Regions from separate parts of the Pseudomonas halotolerans genome, predicted to be linked through region 2. Evidence: riboswitches for the same ligand, from Rfam matches in the RefSeq annotation. Region 2 holds a riboswitch; the other holds the start of a gene.
What was found. A riboswitch is a leader RNA that binds a small molecule or an ion and turns the genes downstream of it on or off. The one in region 2 is predicted to bind cobalamin.
Positions count from the first base shown of each region.

Region 1: linked by a shared signal. The riboswitch ahead of cobO (cob(I)yrinic acid a,c-diamide adenosyltransferase) and the one ahead of cobW (cobalamin biosynthesis protein CobW) in region 2 are both predicted to bind cobalamin.

Region 1 covers NZ_JBCNTJ010000001.1:26,542-35,103, forward strand. The annotation lists gene bluB (5,6-dimethylbenzimidazole synthase) at 1-224, opposite strand, end outside; gene AAIS01_RS00135 (cobyrinic acid a,c-diamide synthase CobB) at 221-1,633, opposite strand; gene cobO (cob(I)yrinic acid a,c-diamide adenosyltransferase) at 1,630-2,241, opposite strand; cobalamin riboswitch at 2,320-2,556, opposite strand; gene AAIS01_RS00145 (hypothetical protein) at 2,716-3,300, shown strand; gene AAIS01_RS00150 (PQQ-dependent sugar dehydrogenase) at 3,368-4,678, shown strand; gene AAIS01_RS00155 (C40 family peptidase) at 4,864-5,397, opposite strand; gene AAIS01_RS00160 (C40 family peptidase) at 5,563-6,189, opposite strand; gene hda (DnaA regulatory inactivator Hda) at 6,401-7,105, opposite strand; gene AAIS01_RS00170 (AI-2E family transporter) at 7,287-8,360, opposite strand; gene AAIS01_RS00175 (DUF2066 domain-containing protein) at 8,392-8,562, opposite strand, start outside.
Region 2 covers NZ_JBCNTJ010000028.1:9,493-18,054, forward strand. The annotation lists gene AAIS01_RS25505 (CbtB domain-containing protein) at 1-86, opposite strand, end outside; cobalamin riboswitch at 187-409, opposite strand; cobalamin riboswitch at 624-838, shown strand; gene cobW (cobalamin biosynthesis protein CobW) at 938-2,002, shown strand; gene cobN (cobaltochelatase subunit CobN) at 2,006-5,767, shown strand; gene AAIS01_RS25520 (magnesium chelatase ATPase subunit I) at 5,971-6,972, shown strand; gene AAIS01_RS25525 (vWA domain-containing protein) at 7,074-7,631, shown strand; gene AAIS01_RS25530 (phospholipase D-like domain-containing protein) at 7,828-8,562, shown strand, end outside.

The DNA.
Region 1 (8,562 bases), on a different contig from region 2:
TCCACCAGTTGACGGATTTGCCCACGCAAGGCGCGGTCGCTGATGCGAATGAACCGCCACGGCTGCATCAGCCCCACACTGGGCGCTTGATGCGCAGCTTCCAGCAGACGGCGCAGCAATGCTGGCTCAACCGTGCCGCCGGTGAAGTGGCGCATGTCGCGGCGTTCGGCGATGGCCCGGTAGACGGCATCGCGTTGGGCCTGGGGGAAGGCATTGTCGGTCATGGCCGCTTCGCGAGCAGGCTCGCTCCCACACTGGACTGCGTTGTACTTGAGATCACGCGATCCCCTGTGTGAGCGGGCTTGCTCGCGAAGACGGTTTCAGGGTCAGGCGCAAACAGCGCGGCAATCGCCCTCGGATTCGACGGAAAATAGAAGTGCACGTAGGAAGCTGTCATCCGTCCCTGCCGGAAAACCGCCTCCGCCCCGCGCCCGCCGTTAGGGCTATGGCCTCGGGCAATGGGTTCAAGCTCGGTGCTGGTCAGGGAATGATGATAGGTATGCCCACGCAGGGTGCCTTCGGGTAACTCCACCGATTGCAGCGCCAGGGCCGCCAGACGCTTTTGCATCTGCGCATCACCGGCCAGCAACCCAAGCAGCTCGGCGCGGGTGCCGTCCACATCCGTCAACGAGTCCAACAGATAAAGCATGCCGCCGCATTCAGCGAGCAAGGGCTTGCCTGCTTGATGATGCGCGCGGATCGCTGCCAGCATCGGCGCGTTTTGCGCCAGCGCCACATGGTGCAATTCCGGATAACCACCGGGTAGATACAGGCTGTCCGCCTCCGGCAGTTCGCTGTCATGGATAGGTGAAAAGAAGCTCAGTTGCGCCCCCATGGCTCGCAACAAATCAAGGCTGGCGCCATAGGTGAAGGCAAACGCTTCGTCCCGGGCCACAGCGATGCGCACACCTTCCAGCCACGGCTGCGCGGCAATCACTTCTGGCGCGACGAACTCCACGGCGGGCGGCAACGCCACTTCACAACTGCCAGCCAAGGCATCGGCGGCGGCGTCGAGGCGCAGGTCCAGATCATTCAATTCACTGGCCTGGACCAACCCAAGGTGGCGGCTTGGCAGTTCGATGCCGGTTTCCCGTGACAAGGCGCCGTACCAGCGCAGGCCTTCGGTGAGGCTGCCTTCGAGCAACTGCGCATGGCGCAAGGTGCCGACCCGATTGGCCAGTACCCCGGCGAAGGGCAAGTCCGGCTGATACCGCGCCAGGCCCAGGGCCAGGGCGCCGAAGGTCTGGGCCATGGCTGTGCCATCGATCACCGCCAGCACCGGCACGCCGAAGTGCCGCGCCAGATCGGCACTCGATGGCGTGCCATCGAACAACCCCATCACCCCTTCGATCAGAATCAAGTCGGCTTCTTCGGCGGCTTCCCACAACAATCGACGACTTTCCTGCTCGCCGACCATCCACATGTCCAGTTGGTAGACCGGTGCACCGCTGGCCCGCTCAAGGATCATCGGGTCGAGGAAATCAGGCCCGCACTTGAAGACCCGCACCCTGCGCCCCTGATTGCGATGCAAGCGGGCCAGGGCGGCGGTGACGGTGGTTTTGCCTTGCCCAGACGCTGGGGCGGCGATCAGCACCGCCGGGCAGTGACGACTCGCAATGGAAACGTCACTCACAGTTCGACGCCTTTCTGCGCCTTGATACCCGCCTGGAACGCATGCTTGATCATGCCCATCTCGGTGACGGTATCGGCCAGTTCGATCATCTCCGGCTTCGCGCCGCGACCGGTCACCACTACGTGCTGCATCGGCGGGCGGGCCTGCAGGTCACTCAGGACCTGATCAAGGTCGAGGTAACCGTGCTTGAGGGCGATGTTGAGTTCATCGAGCACCACTAGGCCTATGGACGGATCGCTCAGCAATTGACGCGAGATCGCCCAGGCTGCCTCGGCAGCGGCGATGTCACGTTGGCGATCCTGGGTTTCCCAGGTGAAACCTTCGCCCATGACATGAAAGCGCACCTGTTCCGGAAAGCGGCGGAAAAACAGCTCCTCACCGGTGCTGTTGCGGCCTTTGATGAATTGCACCACGCCGCATTGCATGCCATGGCCCATGGACCTGGCCAGCATGCCGAACGCCGAACTGCTCTTGCCCTTGCCGTTGCCGGTCAGCACCAGCAGCAAGCCGCATTCGTTGGGCGAGTTGGCAATGCGTTCGTCGATCACGGCTTTCTTGCGCAGCATGCGCGCCAGGTGGCGTTCGTCGCGATCGGGGGTCTGGGTCATGGGAGCTCTCCGTTGGGATTGGATAACGGCGGGCGGGCACAAAAAAAACGGCAGCAAGCCTGGCATCGCCCACCGTGATGCCGTTGGATGAATCAGGCCGGTCTCCGGGCTCATGAGCGGCGTGATGCCGGGCTGCGCGCCTTCCCATGTCTACCGACACAGTGGCTGATGGCCTGTGCAGAACCAGGCGCAGCGTTGACTCATTTACCGTTGCGGGGGCAGCGCCGGGTTCGTATGCACTCACCGGCTTCCCTGTTTCACTCTGTCGACCCAACGATCGCCTGGTCACAGAGCACCTGAAACAAGCGGCGAAGGTTAGAGGGTTGGGGGTGGAGCGTCAATTAAAGCCGCCACAGGTTCAGCAGCGGATATTGGCCCCAATCAATAAAATGACGCCAATCTTGTGCCATGCTGCGGCAAGTGATATCAAATAGGCATCACGACCCGATATCACAATAACAAGGGGGCAAAAGCATGCAAGGCATGATCATCAGCAATCCAAAACTGGAATTCCTGCGCCCGGTGCTGGAACGCTGGTTTGACTGTATCGACCGTTACAACGCCGTGCGCGGCGATAACGACACACCTTACTGGTTCGATGAAAAAGCCAATCTTGGCTTGCTGTCGGCCGCAGCCTGGATGGCCGAAATGGTCACGCTGCAGCACACGCCGACCCGCAAGCAGAATGAAGAAGGCGAACGCAACGTCAGCGCCGACCTGTTCATCGCCAGCACCGAGGAGCGCGCTTTCATCCAGGCCACTCAACGCTGGCCGAAGGTCAAGAGTCTCAACCTCACTCAGCCGCTGCTCGACATCACCAGCGACGCCAAACGTATCAGCTATTCCAGTGACCTGCGATTGGGTTGCCTGTTCGTCGCACCGCAAAAAGCCCAGCAAAGCACCACGCCAGAAGAGCTGCAGGACATGATCGACGAACTGCAGAAGGAAAATACCTGCGCCGTGGCCTGGTACTTCCCTTATGCCTATCGCAAATTGCGCAATGAGGCCGGGCATTATCATCCGGGCATCGCCGTGCTGCTCAAGCAGGCCAACGGCTGAACGGTTGAACCATCACGGGTCTAAGCTTCTCTATGAGTAACTACCATGCACTCATAGGGAAGCCCGCATGCTCAAGCCCCCACACCTTCTGATCGTCGCGTTGGCCGCAGGGCTTGTTGCTTGCGGCGAGTCTTCCACGCTGCAGGTTTCCGACGGCACTGGCCCCTCGCCAAAACTGCCGGAACCGAACAAGACCCTGATCCCCACCGTCAACATTGCTGAAGCGGTCGGCTGGCCGGATGGCGCCAAGCCCACCCCCGCCCAGGGACTGCAAGTGGGCGCATTCGCCGAGGGACTGGATCATCCACGCTGGCTCTACGTGCTACCCAACGGGGATGTGCTGGTGGCAGAAACCAACGCGCCGCCCAAGCCGGACGACGCCAAAGGCATTCGTGGCTGGGTCATGGAGAAAGTCATGGGCCGCGCCGGTGCGGGGGTGCCCAGCCCCAATCGCATTACCCTGTTGCGTGACGCCAATCATGATGGCATCGCCGAAACTCGTACGGTCTTTCTGGAAAACCTCAACTCGCCGTTTGGCATGACGCTGGTGGGCAATGATCTGTACGTGGCCGACACCGACCGCCTGATTCGTTTCCCCTATAACGAGGGCGATACGCAAATCAAAGCGCAGCCGACCAAGGTCGTCGACCTGCCGGGTGGCACGCTCAACCACCACTGGACCAAAAACGTGATCGCCAGCCAGGACGGCAGCAAGCTGTACGTCACTACCGGCTCCAACAGCAATGTCGGAGAAAATGGCATGGAGGCTGAAGAAGGCCGCGCAGCCATCTGGGAAGTGGACCGCGCCAGTGGCAATCACCGCATCTTCGCCTCGGGTTTGCGCAACCCCAACGGCCTGGCCTGGGAACCGCGCAGTGGCGCGCTATGGACCGCGGTGAATGAACGCGATGAGATCGGCAGCGACCTGGTCCCGGATTACATCACCTCAGTCAAGGACGGCGCCTTCTATGGCTGGCCCTACAGCTATTTCGGGCAGAACGTCGATAAGCGAGTCGAGCCACAAAAACCGGAATTGGTGGCCAAGGCCATCGCCCCGGATTACGCCGTCGGCCCCCACACTGCCTCACTGGGCCTGACGTTCGCCGAAGGCAGCACCTTGCCCGCGCCGTTTACCGAAGGCGCTTTTATCGGGCAGCACGGCTCATGGAACCGTAAACCCCACAGCGGCTATAAAGTGATTTTCGTACCCTTCAACGCCGGCAAGCCGGTGGGGCAACCGGTGGATGTGCTGACCGGCTTCCTGAATGCCGATGAAAAAGCCCAAGGCCGCCCGGTGGGCGTGGTGATCGACAAGCAAGGCGGGCTGTTGGTGGCTGATGATGTGGGGAACAAGATTTGGCGGGTGTCGGGTAAATAGTGCCGGTCACACCTTTATCCTTGTGGCGAGGGGATTTATCCCCGTTGGACTGCGCAGCAGTCCCAAAAATAGCGGTTTGGACGCGATCGGCCTGACACGTCGGGGTTTCAAGCTTTAGGGCTGCTTCGCAGCCCAGCGGGGATAAATCCCCTCGCCACAAACTCACGCTGAGCTGAGACTCCGCGTCAGGGATTACGCGCCAGATGCGCCGGTTGCAGCACCCTTTTGGCGCTCAGATAGGCTTTCTGCCAATAAGCCTTGGACAAACTGTCGAGCTTGACCGTACCACCAGTGGCCGGCGCATGGACAAAACGCCCCTCCCCGACATAGATCCCGGCATGGCTGACCTGGGAGCCGCCGTTAGTGGCGAAGAAAATCAAATCACCGGTCTGCAACGCGTCTTTACCGACACTCTGGGCGCGCATGCCAATCATCTCGCGAGTGGAACGCGGCAGGGAGATACCGGCCGCATCGCGATACACATAGCCGATCAAGCCGCTGCAATCAAAGCCTGAGTCCGGCGTATTACCGCCCCAGCGATAGGGCGTTCCCACCAACCCCAGCGCCCGGAACAGCACGTCTTCGGCAACCGGGGAAAAGCTTTGCGTAGGAGCGAATACCACCGGAGCCCGCACGGGTGCGGGGGGCGGAGTGCGGCTGGCGCAAGCGCTGAGCAGCGCGGCAAAGAACATGAGAGCGAGACGGGCCGACGTCGACATATGCAGAACAATCCTGATCTGGCTGCGGCTTTTCTGCCGTGGGCATGAAAACAATGCCGCCTGCGGAGTACGCAGGCGGATTGCCATCAATCAATGATCATGGATTCTAGCGGCTATGAGGCAAACTTCAAGTAAGACTTTAAGTTTGCCTTACAAACTGTGCGCTTACTTGCGAGCAGTGACCACGGTCGGTGCCATGGCGAGCGCGCGCTTGGCTTCGATGAAGGTCTTGCTCCAGTAACTGTCGCCCAGGTTGTCGATTCGCACGCCACCGCTGCGGCGGCTGCTGGAATGGATGAACTGGTTGTCACCCAGATAGATACCGGCGTGACTGACACGCCCTCGACGACCGTTGGTGGCGAAGAACAGCAGGTCACCCGGTTCGAGTTCGTTGCGAGCCACCAGCGGAGCCTTCACGTTGATCATTTCGCGAGTGGAACGCGGCAGGTTCATGCCCGCCTCTTCGCGAAACAGATAACCAATGAAACCACTGCAATCGAAGCCGGCTTCGGAGGAACCGCCAAAACGATAGCGGGTGCCGATCAAGGACATGCCACGCTCCAGGATGCTGTCAGCCAGCACTGGAAGCTGATAAGGCTTGCTGCCGGCAAAGTCTGCCAGCGCTTTGTCGGTGGCCATTTCTTCCTGGAGTACAACAGAGGAAGACTGGGCAGTAACGGAGTTTTGGACCTGTGGTTGTTGAGCTTGCTGGGACACTGGAGAGTGGGCAGCGCAACCGAACAACAGGGTAACGAGTGCGAGAGGCACCAGGGGTGCGAAGCGACTTAGCATGGGCACGACCGTGGCTGACGTTGTAAAGATGGCGAGACTATGCCCACTATCAAGCTCATTTGCAAATTCAATCGATGCAAATGTGACTTCTCGGTTTTGGGTTTACATCTAAGCGCCAAAACCGCTTCCACCCCTCTGCAGCCTACAGGCCAGAAGGGACGCGGGCTGTGCCGTGGCAGAAGCAGGCTATAAGCCACTATTGCTGCAAGTTCTACCAGCCGAGGGTTTCTTTCAAAAAAGGGATGGTCAGCTTGCGCTGGGCCTGAAGCGACGCCTGGTCGAGACGTTCGAGCAGTTCGAACAACGCGCTCATGCTGCGGGTGCCGCGGGTAAGGATAAAGTGCCCAACCTCATCGGTCAGGTGCAGGCCACGCCGGGAAGCGCGCAGCTGCAATGCACGAAGCTTGTCTTCGTCGGAGAGCGGGCGCATCTGGAAAATCAGCGCCAGGGTGAGACGGGACTTGAGATCGGCCAGCTTCACCGGCAGCTCCCGCGGCGACGTCGAGGCTGCAATCAGCAGACGCCGGCCGCTGTCGCGTAACCGGTTGAACAGATGAAACAGCGCTTCTTCCCAATCAGCCTTGCCGGCCACCGCCTGAAGATCATCCAGGCAGACCAGTTCGTACTGTTCAAGGTTGTCAAGGATCTCCACGCCGCGATCCAGCAACTCGGCCAGCGGCAGATACACCGCGGGCTCCCCCAATTGCTCGAACCGCAGGCAAGCGGCCTGCAACAGATGCGTGCGCCCTACCCCGTCCTTGCCCCACAGATAGATCAGGCTCTCGGTCCAGCCGGCGTCGGCTTCGCAAAGCCGCTCCACATAGCCGAGTGCAGCGGCATTGGCGCCTGGGTAGTAGTTGATAAAGGTGGCGTCATCACGCAGACGCACACCTAGGGGCAGCTGAATCGGTTTCATGCTGACTGAACAGTTCCAAAAGAACCGTTAGTGGCCTCTGTGTAAAGTGCGCAAAGTTTATACCCGTGACGCGGACCGCACAATGCGCCGGACCACGAGCAAAATCAAAGGTTTGCAGCGACAGAACAACGGCGCGACGGTTTCCCTGACGCTGGGACAACCGCCGCGCCCGCCATTGGCGTTATAGCTCTGGGTCTTCGACGCCACTGTAGATGTCTGAATCCTTGTACAGATCGTGCATATGACGCACCAGCACCATGATCACCGCCGCCACCGGCAGCGCCAACAGAACCCCGGTAAAACCGAACAACTCTCCCCCTGCCAGGATCGCAAAGATCACCGCTACTGGATGCAAACCGATGCGATCACCCACCAGCAACGGTGTCAGCACCATGCCTTCCAGGGCCTGCCCGACCATGAACACCGCCACGATGCCGACCATCGGGTACAGATCACCGCCAAACTGGAACAAGCCGGCAATCAACGCCGCACCGATACCGATGACGAAGCCCATGTACGGCACGATGGCGGCAAGCCCGGCGATCAAGCCGATCAATAGCCCCAGCTCCAGGCCCACCAGCATCAATCCCGCCGCATAGATGAAGCCCAGCGCCACCATCACCAACAATTGTCCACGCACAAACGCCCCCAACACTTCATGGCATTCGCCGGTCAGGGTCATGATGCGTTCTTCACGATGGCGTGGCAGCAGGCTGCGAATCTTGGCCATCATCAAGTCCCAGTCCCGCAGCAGATAGAAGGCCACCACCGGAATCAACACCAGGTTCGCCAACCAACCGATCAACGCCAGTCCCGAGGCCGTGGCCTGGCTCAATACCACACCGACGATGTCAGAAGTCTGGCCCATGTGCTCGCTGATGGCCGCCTTGACCTTGTCGAACTTCCAGAACCCTTCGGCCAACCCCAGCCTTGACTGCACCCACGGCACAGCGGTGTGCTGCAACCAGTCGAGCATCTGCGGTGCCAGTTCGTAAAGGCGCATCAGTTGCTTGGCCAGCATCGGGATCAGCACCAGCATCAGGGCGATGACCATCAAGGTGATCAGCGCAAACACCGACACCACACCCCAGGTTCTGGACAGGCCGAGTTTTTCCAGGCGATCTACCAGTGGGTCGAACAGATAGGCCAGGAGCAACGCAACCAGGAACGGCGTAAGGATCGGATGCAGCAAATAGATGAACACAAACAGCAGGGCGACCCCACCCAACCAGAACCAACGCCGCGTATCGCCCATGAACCACTCCTAGCTATATAAGAAAGAAAAACTACCAGCGAAACCGCAGGTTGGCCGTCGGCTCAGGGGGTGGCGCCGCGGCCGGGATCGAACCATCGGCGGCTGGCTGGGCCGCAGGCACCGGCGCGACGGCTTCTCCGGCAGGAATTTCCTGCAGTTTCGCCAGGGCCAATTGCGCCTTCAGCTGCTCGGCACTGCCATT
Region 2 (8,562 bases):
ATCGAGGCGAAAATCGCTGCGCTCAGGCGCTGGCTCAGGGTTGTGGAACTGCTGGCGGTACGGGCGGTGCTGCTGATGGTCGACATGGCGCTTCCCTATGGTCTTGTCATCGGGTGAAGCGAGCGCAATGAAACCCCGGGCACAAGCCCGCCAAGGTTCGAACAGCGCCCGCCCACCGCGGGTTTGTTGATGCATGAGTCATGGGCCGGTCTCCGGGCTCGCGAGGGGCAGGGCTTGTGCCTGGCCGACAAGCGTCACCTTCCCATGCCGTGAGGCACAGTGGCTCTGACGCTTCTCTCGCTTACCGTTGCGGGGGCAGCACCGGACTGACGTGGCCTTGAAGTAAAGCACACGATTCACCGGTTTCCCGTTTCACCCTGTGAAGGGCACCCGTAACTAGGCGCACAGGAGAGCATGGGCGGGGGCGGGGCGTCAATTGGCATGGATTATCGGCCTGGCACCGAGTTGCGCCTTTCGCGAGCAAGCCCGCTCCCACACTGGATCTTCGCCGGGCCCAAAACTTGAGGCCAATGCAGATCCAATGTGGGAGCGGGCTTGCTCGCGAAGGCGGCAGCACATGCACCACCGAACTCTCTGGAGATTGACCCGCCCCCACACCCTGCGTAGCCTTGCGCCTTCGAGGTTCTTCGGCTTTGGTCGAAGCTAAGAAGGGAACGCGGTCCAAGCCGCGGCTGCCCCCGCAACTGTGAACGGTGATGTTGCTGCAAGGCCACTGTGCATGCTCTTTTACCAAGGGTGCACGGGAAGGCGCAGCCACTGCCAGTCGAATGACTGGCCCGCCGTCAGCCAGGAGACCTGCCTCGACACAGATTCTCACTACAACCGGGCGGGGTGATCCGGTGGCGAAATCTTCCGCGTGCGCCCATGCGTGCGGGTTGTCGTCCCGTTTGCCCGCCACCTTGCCAAAGGGCATCCGATGAAAACACTGGCCAAACTCCCTGTCACCATCGTCACCGGTTTCCTCGGGTCGGGTAAAACCACCTTGCTGCGGCACATGCTCGACAACGCCCAGGGCCGCCGCATCGCCGTGATCGTCAACGAATTCGGTGAACTGGGCATCGACGGCGAGATCCTCAAGCAGTGCTCGATCGGCTGCACCGAAGAAGAAGCCAGCGGTCGCGTCTATGAATTGGCCAACGGTTGCCTGTGCTGCACCGTACAGGAAGAGTTTTTCCCGGTGATGCGCGAGTTGGTGGCGCGGCGCGGTGACCTTGACCACATCCTCATCGAAACTTCCGGCCTGGCCCTGCCCAAACCGCTGGTCCAGGCTTTCCAGTGGCCGGAAATCCGTAGCGCTTGCACTGTCGATGCGGTGATCACCGTGGTCGACAGCCCGGCCGTGGCCGCCGGCACGTTCGCCGCGTTCCCGGACCAGGTCGATGCCCAGCGCAAACTTGACCCGAATCTGGACCATGAATCACCGCTGCACGAGCTGTTCGCCGATCAACTGGCGAGCGCCGACCTGGTGATCCTCAACAAAGCCGACCTGATCAGCCCTGAAGACCTGGCCAAGGTGCGCCTGGAAGTGGCCGAGGAGCTGCCGCCGGCGGTCAAGGTCATCGAAGCCAGTAGCGGTCGCCTGCCCCTGGAAGTGCTGATCGGCCTGGGCGCTGGCTCCGAGGAGCACATCGACAGCCGCCACAGCCATCACGACCATCACCATGACGGCGACGATGACGACCACGATCACGACGCCTTCGATTCCATTTCCATCGAGCTGCCCCAGGCCGACGAAAGCCTGCTGCTGGACGCGCTGACTCAACTGGTGGTCCAGCACGGCGTGCTGCGGGTCAAGGGGTTCGCGGCAATTCCCGGCAAGCCGATGCGTTTGCTGATCCAGGGCGTGGGCACGCGCTTCGACAAACATTTCGACCGCCAGTGGGGCGCCGATGAAACGCGGGTGACCCGCCTGGTGCTGATCGGCCAAGCGCTGGATGCAGGGCTGCTCGAAGCGCAATTGCGCGCCGCCCTCAGCGTCTAAGCCATGCACCTGCTCAGGACCCAGCCCGGCGGATTCGTGTCGGACGACAACATTGCCGATCTCGGACAGACCCCCGCCGAGCTGGTGATCCTGTGCAGCGGCGACTCCAGCCTGGCGTTGCTGGCCGAAGCGGCGCGGCAGTTGCCCGACGACTACCCGCAGTTTCGCCTCGCCAACCCGATGCAGGTGCAGAACCACGCCTCGGTGGATCTGTATTTCGACGACGTGTTGCGTCACGCCAAGGTCATCCTGCTCTCCCTGCATGGCGGCATCGGTTATTGGCGCTATGGCATTGAACGCCTGATGGAACTGGCCGGGCGTGGGGTGAAGCTGATCCTGGTGCCGGGGGACGATCGACCGGACCCGGAACTCAGCGACTTGAGCAACGTGCCCAATGAGGATCGGGACCGTCTCTGGCAGTTCCTGCGCCAGGGTGGTTTGGGCAATGCCCTGGATCTGTTCCATAACCTGGCCAGCCAATGGTTCGCTCGCGACTATCCTTGGGGTGAACCCCAAGCCCTGCCGCGTACGGCGATCTACCATCCGCAAACAACCAACGCCACCCTGAGCGATTGGCAACGCGACTGGCGGGCCGAGCAGCCGGTGGCGGCGGTCCTGTTTTATCGCTCTCACCTGCAAGCGGCGAACACGGCGTTCATCGACGTGTTTTGCCAGCGCCTGCAAGCGGCGGGGCTCAATCCCTTGCCCATTGCCGTGGCGAGCCTCAAGGAGCCCGGTTGCCTGGCCATGGTCGAAGACTGGCTGGATGAGGTGGCGGCGGGGGTGATCCTCAACACCACCGGCTTCGCCCAATCGAGCCCCGAAGCGCCGCACGTGCGACCGTTTCGCCGCAATATTCCGGTGATCCAGGCGATCTGCGCCCAGGACAACGAGCCTGGCTGGCGCGCCAGTGAGCAAGGCCTGGGCCCGCGGGATCTGGCGATGCACATTGCCCTGCCGGAACTGGACGGGCGGATCATCAGTCGCCCCATCAGTTTCAAGGACCTGGCCTGGCGCAGCGAGCGTAGCCAGAGCGATGTGGTCTGCTACCGGGCCGTGCCCGAGCGCATGGATTTTGTCGCTGAGTTGGCGTGGCGCTGGACCACCCTGGCGTGCCTGCCCAATTCGCAGAAGCGGGTGGCGCTGATCCTCGCCAACTACCCGACCCGGGATGGGCGCATCGGTAACGGCGTCGGCCTGGACACCCCGGCCGCGGCGGTGAATATCCTGCGGGCCATGCAGGCCGAGGGCTACCCGCTGCCGGCCGAACTGCCGGCGAGCGGCACTGCGCTGATCCAGCAGTTGCTCGGTGGGGTCAGCAATGATCTGGACAGCCTCGACCTGCGTCCGTGTCACCAGAGCCTGGCCCTCGACGCCTACCAGGCCATGTTCGACGCGCTGCCCGAGGCCAATCGCCAAGCAGTGCTGGAGCGCTGGGGCGCGCCCGAACAGGATCCGATGTTCCGCGATGGCCGGCTGATGATTGCTGGCGTGCGCCTGGGCCTGACGTTTGTCGGTATCCAGCCGGCCCGGGGTTACCAAGTCGACCCGAGTGCCGTTTACCACGACCCGGACCTGGTGCCGCCCCATGGCTACCTGGCGTTTTATTTCTGGCTGCGGCACACCTACGGCGTCCACGCGCTGATTCATGTCGGCAAGCACGGCAACCTCGAATGGCTGCCGGGCAAGGGCGTCGGGCTGTCGGAAAACTGCTGGCCGGATGCGCTGCTGGGACCGTTGCCGAACATCTATCCGTTCATCGTCAATGACCCGGGCGAGGGCGCCCAGGCCAAGCGTCGCACCCAGGCTGTGATCATCGATCACTTGATGCCGCCGCTGACCCGGGCCGAAACCTATGGGCCGCTGCGTAACCTTGAACTGTTGGCTGACGAATACTACGAAGCGCAACTGCTCGACCCCCGCCGCGCCCGGGAATTGCAGCGAGACATTCTGAACCTGGTGCGCGAAACCCACATCGACCGCGAGTTGCAACTGGACGGCGACGCTGACGTTGCCATCTGGCTGCCGCGCCTGGACACCTACCTGTGCGATCTGAAGGAGTCGCAGATCCGCGACGGCCTGCACATTTTCGGCGAGTCACCTACCGCACGGTTGCGCATCGACACCTTGCTGGCGTTGCTGCGCATTCCTCGGGGCGATGGCAAGGGCGCGCAGTCCAGTTTGCTGCGGGCGCTGGCCAAGGCCTTCGCGTTGGGTTTCGATCCGCTGGATTGTGCGCTGGCCGAACCCTGGACCGGCGCTTGTCCTGACGCCTTGCGTCGTATCAGCGGCGAACCTTGGCGTACTGCTGGCGATACTCGGGAGCGTTTGGAATTGTTCGCCGGGCAATTGATCGAGCAGGCGCTGGAAGGGGTGGTCGAGCAACTTCAGGCGCCGGGTTGGGAGACGGTGAACAGCATTATTGAAAACCTGCGCGGCGTCGTGGCGCCGCGTCTGGACGCCTGCGGCCCGGCGGAAATCCGCGGTTTGCTCGATGCCTTGAGCGGGCGCTTCGTACCGGCCGGCCCCAGCGGTGCGCCCAGTCGCGGACGCCTGGATGTGCTGCCCACCGGGCGCAACTTCTTTTCGGTGGACGTGCGCAACCTGCCCACCACCACCGCGTGGCGCATCGGTTTTCAGTCGGCGAACCTGATCCTCGAACGGCACTTGCAGGACCACGGTGATCACCTGCGCCAGCTCGGTCTGTCGGTGTGGGGCACCGCCACCATGCGCACCGGCGGCGACGACATCGCCCAGGCCATGGCGTTGATGGGCGTGCGGCCGGTGTGGGCCACGGGCAGCCAGCGAGTCGACGATTTCGAGATACTGCCGTTGAGCCTGCTGGACCGGCCGCGGGTCGATGTCACGCTGCGGGTCTCCGGGTTCTTCCGGGACGCCTTTGCCAATCTGATCCGGCTGTTCGATGCGGCGGTGCAGGCCGTCGCCGCCCTCGACGAACCGGACGACATGAATCCTTTGGCGGCGAAGGTGCGCAGCGAGCGCCAGGCCCTGTTGGAGTCGGGCCTTGAACCCGAGGTCGCGGCCCGTCAGGCCGGCTGGCGGATTTTCGGCGCCAAGCCCGGCGCCTACGGCGCGGGTGTGCAGGGTGCCATCGACGGCCGCCTGTGGCAGAGCCGCGAAGACCTGGCGCAGGTCTACCTGAATTGGGGCGGCTACGCCTACGGCGCCGGCGATGAAGGCACTGCCGCCCGGGAGCAGTTTTCCCGGCGCTTGAGCCAGGTGCAGGCGGTGTTGCAGAACCAGGACAATCGCGAACACGACCTGCTCGATTCCAATGATTACTACCAGTTCCAGGGCGGCATGCTGGCGGCGGTGGAGACCCTTGGCGGCGAAACGGCGGCCAGTTACCACGGCGATCACAGCCAGCCGGACTTGCCCAAGATCCGCACGCTGAAAGAAGAGCTCAACCGAGTGATTCGTTCCCGGGCGGCCAATCCGAAGTGGATCGACGGGGTCAAGCGCCACGGCTATAAAGGTGCGTTTGAACTGGCGGCGACGGTGGACAACCTGTTCGCCTTCGACGCCACCACGCAGTTGATCGACGATCACCAGTACGCCTTGCTGGCCGAGGCTTATCTGCTGGACCCGGACACCCGGGACTTCGTCCGCCAGCACAACCCTGATGCCCTGCGCGACATGACCGAGCGCATGCTCGAAGCGCAGCAGCGAGGGATGTGGCAGGAGCCTGGGGAGTATCGTGAGGCGCTGGAGAACTTGTTGTTGGACATCGAGGAGGATGGCTGATTGTCTAGCCAGCCGGCCATGCGCAGAACTTGTGGCGAGGGGATTTATCCCCGCTGGGCTGCGAAGCGGCCCCACAAGATCAACCCGGTAGAACTGACACACCCGAGCTGCGGGGGATCGCTTCGCGATCCAGCGGGGATAAATCCCCTCGCCACAAAGATTTTCTCCAAACCGACCTTACCGACCACCTTTGAGAATCGACCATGACCCACACCCCCCATTTCCCACTCTGCGCCGTGGTCGGGGCCGATGACCTGAAACTGGCCCTGTGCCTGGCGGCGATCGATCCGAAAATCGGCGGTGTGCTGATCGAAGGCCCGCGTGGCATGGCCAAGTCCACCCTGGCTCGAGGCCTGGCGGATCTGCTGGCCAGTGGTCAGTTCGTCACCTTGCCCCTGGGCGCCACCGAGGAACGTTTGGTGGGCACCCTGGATCTGGACGTGGCCCTGGGGGAAGGGCGCGCGCAGTTCTCTCCCGGCGTGCTGGCCAAGGCCGACGGTGGCGTGTTGTATGTCGATGAAGTGAACCTGCTGCCTGATCATCTGGTGGACCTGTTGTTGGACGTGGCCGCCAGCGGCACCAACCTGATCGAGCGCGACGGTCTCTCACACCGGCATCCGGCGTGTTTTGTATTGATCGGCACCATGAACCCGGAAGAAGGTGAATTGCGTCCGCAGTTGCTCGACCGTTTCGGCCTGAACGTGGTCTTGGACGGTCACACCGCACCTGTCGAGCGCGGGCAGATCATTCGTCGCCGGCTGGATTTCGACAGCGATCCGGCAGCGTTCTGCGCGGAGTGGGAACCGACCCAGCAGCAGTTGCGCGAACGCTGCCAGCAGGCTCGCGACTGGTTGATGCAGATTCCTCTGGATGACCAGGCGTTGGCGCAGATCACCGAGCGCTGTTTTGCCGCCGGGGTCGATGGTTTGCGCGCCGACCTGGTCTGGCTGCGGGCCGCCCGGGCTCATGCTGCGTGGCGCGGGGCGGAGGCCATTGGGGCTGAAGACATTGATGCGGTTGCCGAGTTTGCCTTGCGTCATCGCAGGCGTGAGCCTTCGGCCCCTGCGCCGTCCCAGGCGCCGCCAGCCACCGCCGATCAAACCGCCAGGCCCGACGAAGGTCAGGGTCAGTGGGGTGATCTGGCGGCCCGGGCATTGCCCACCGGTGCTCGGCGTGATGTGCCGAGCTGGCCAAAAAAGCCCTAGGCATTCGCCCCCGTTCGCCCGCGGGGGCGAATGCCAGACCCCGTGCGGGACGCTTGGATCAGGGGCGCCAGGGCCGCAGCAAAGTGGCGGCCAGCGGTGCGGTGAACTGGCCAGGCACCTTGCTGATGGGGCGTCCACGTCTGCGTGAAGACCTGCGCTTTCACGAGCGCCATCGTTCGCCCCATGAGCTATGGCTGGTCATCGTTGACGCCTCGGCCTCGACGCGGCGTCATCAAGCCTTGAGCGATGGCAAAGGCCTGCTGGCGCAGCTGTTCGATGACGCCTACCGCCAACGCGCCCGGCTGGCGCTGCTGACGGCCAGCGGCAGCGCACCGGCCTGGCAGGTGCAAGGGCTCAAGGCCTCGGCCGGGCTACGGGACTGGCTTGACGGGCTCGGCGCCGGCGGTGGCACGCCGTTACTGGCAGCGCTGAACGAGGCCGGACGCTGGTTGACGGTCCGGCGCAAGCGCTACCCGGCGGAGCAACAGCGGGTGTTGCTGATGACCGATGGGCGAGTCAAAGGGCAGCTGTCACTGCCGTCTCTTGATTGCCCATGCCTGTTGATCGACATCGAACGCGGCCCGATTCGCCTGGGCCGGGCCCGGCAATTGGCGGGGCAGTTGGGGGCGCAGTATCGGCATATTGATGAGGTGGTTTGAGTGCGCGGTGTCTGGCCGGACGCCTTCGCGAGCAAGCCCGCTCCCACACGGGTTCTGCGGTGTTCACGAATTATCTGTTTACAGAGATAAAATGTGGGAGCGGGCTTGCTCGCGAAGGCATCACCTCGGTCCCGGATCTGCCCCCTCAACCCGGATCACTGCTCTATGCTCAGGCAGTCCCTCACAGGAGTGAACCATGCGCGTACTTGTCACCAACGCCCAGGACGATTTTCGGGTCAAGGCCTATGCTGGCACTAACGGTGTGTTGCTCGCCATGGACCTGGCCGAGCCCCGGCGCAAAGGGTTGCTCGGCTTTGCCATCGAAAAGCAGCACGGCGTCAAGCCCTGGCTGTTCCTGTTCAACAGCCTGACCTTCCCCGACAAGGTGCACACGTTCCCGCAGTTTCGCGCTACGCCGAGCGATAAGGCACCGTTGCAGAAATTTCGCTGGGCCGACTACGCCATCAACCCCGGCGTGGCCATTCACTACCGTGTGCACTTGGCCTATGGCAGCCCTGACGCGCCGCAACTGGGCGAATCACTTGAGGTGTCAGTGACCAGTGACGATGGTCGGCCCAGCAACCAGGGGGTCATCTTCAACCGTGCCGTGGCCGCCAGCCAGGCCTTCCAGCGCAAATTTCCCGAGTTGGACGCGTTGATCGACGCCAACAAAAACCTGTCCATCGATGACTGGCCCGACGCGCCGCGCCGCTGGCTGGAAAATGGTCTGCTGGGACGCTTGACCGGTTTCATCGACCGGGCCTTGAACGCCAATTGGGCCCTGGACGTTGCGATTTATGAATATGAGCTGCCGGTGATCGTCGCGTCTGTGAACGCAGCGTTCGCACGGGGCGCGCGGGTCCGAGTGCTGTACCACGCCGAGCCGGGAGACGACGGCACATTGCGCAACGAAGCCAGCCTCGCAGCATTG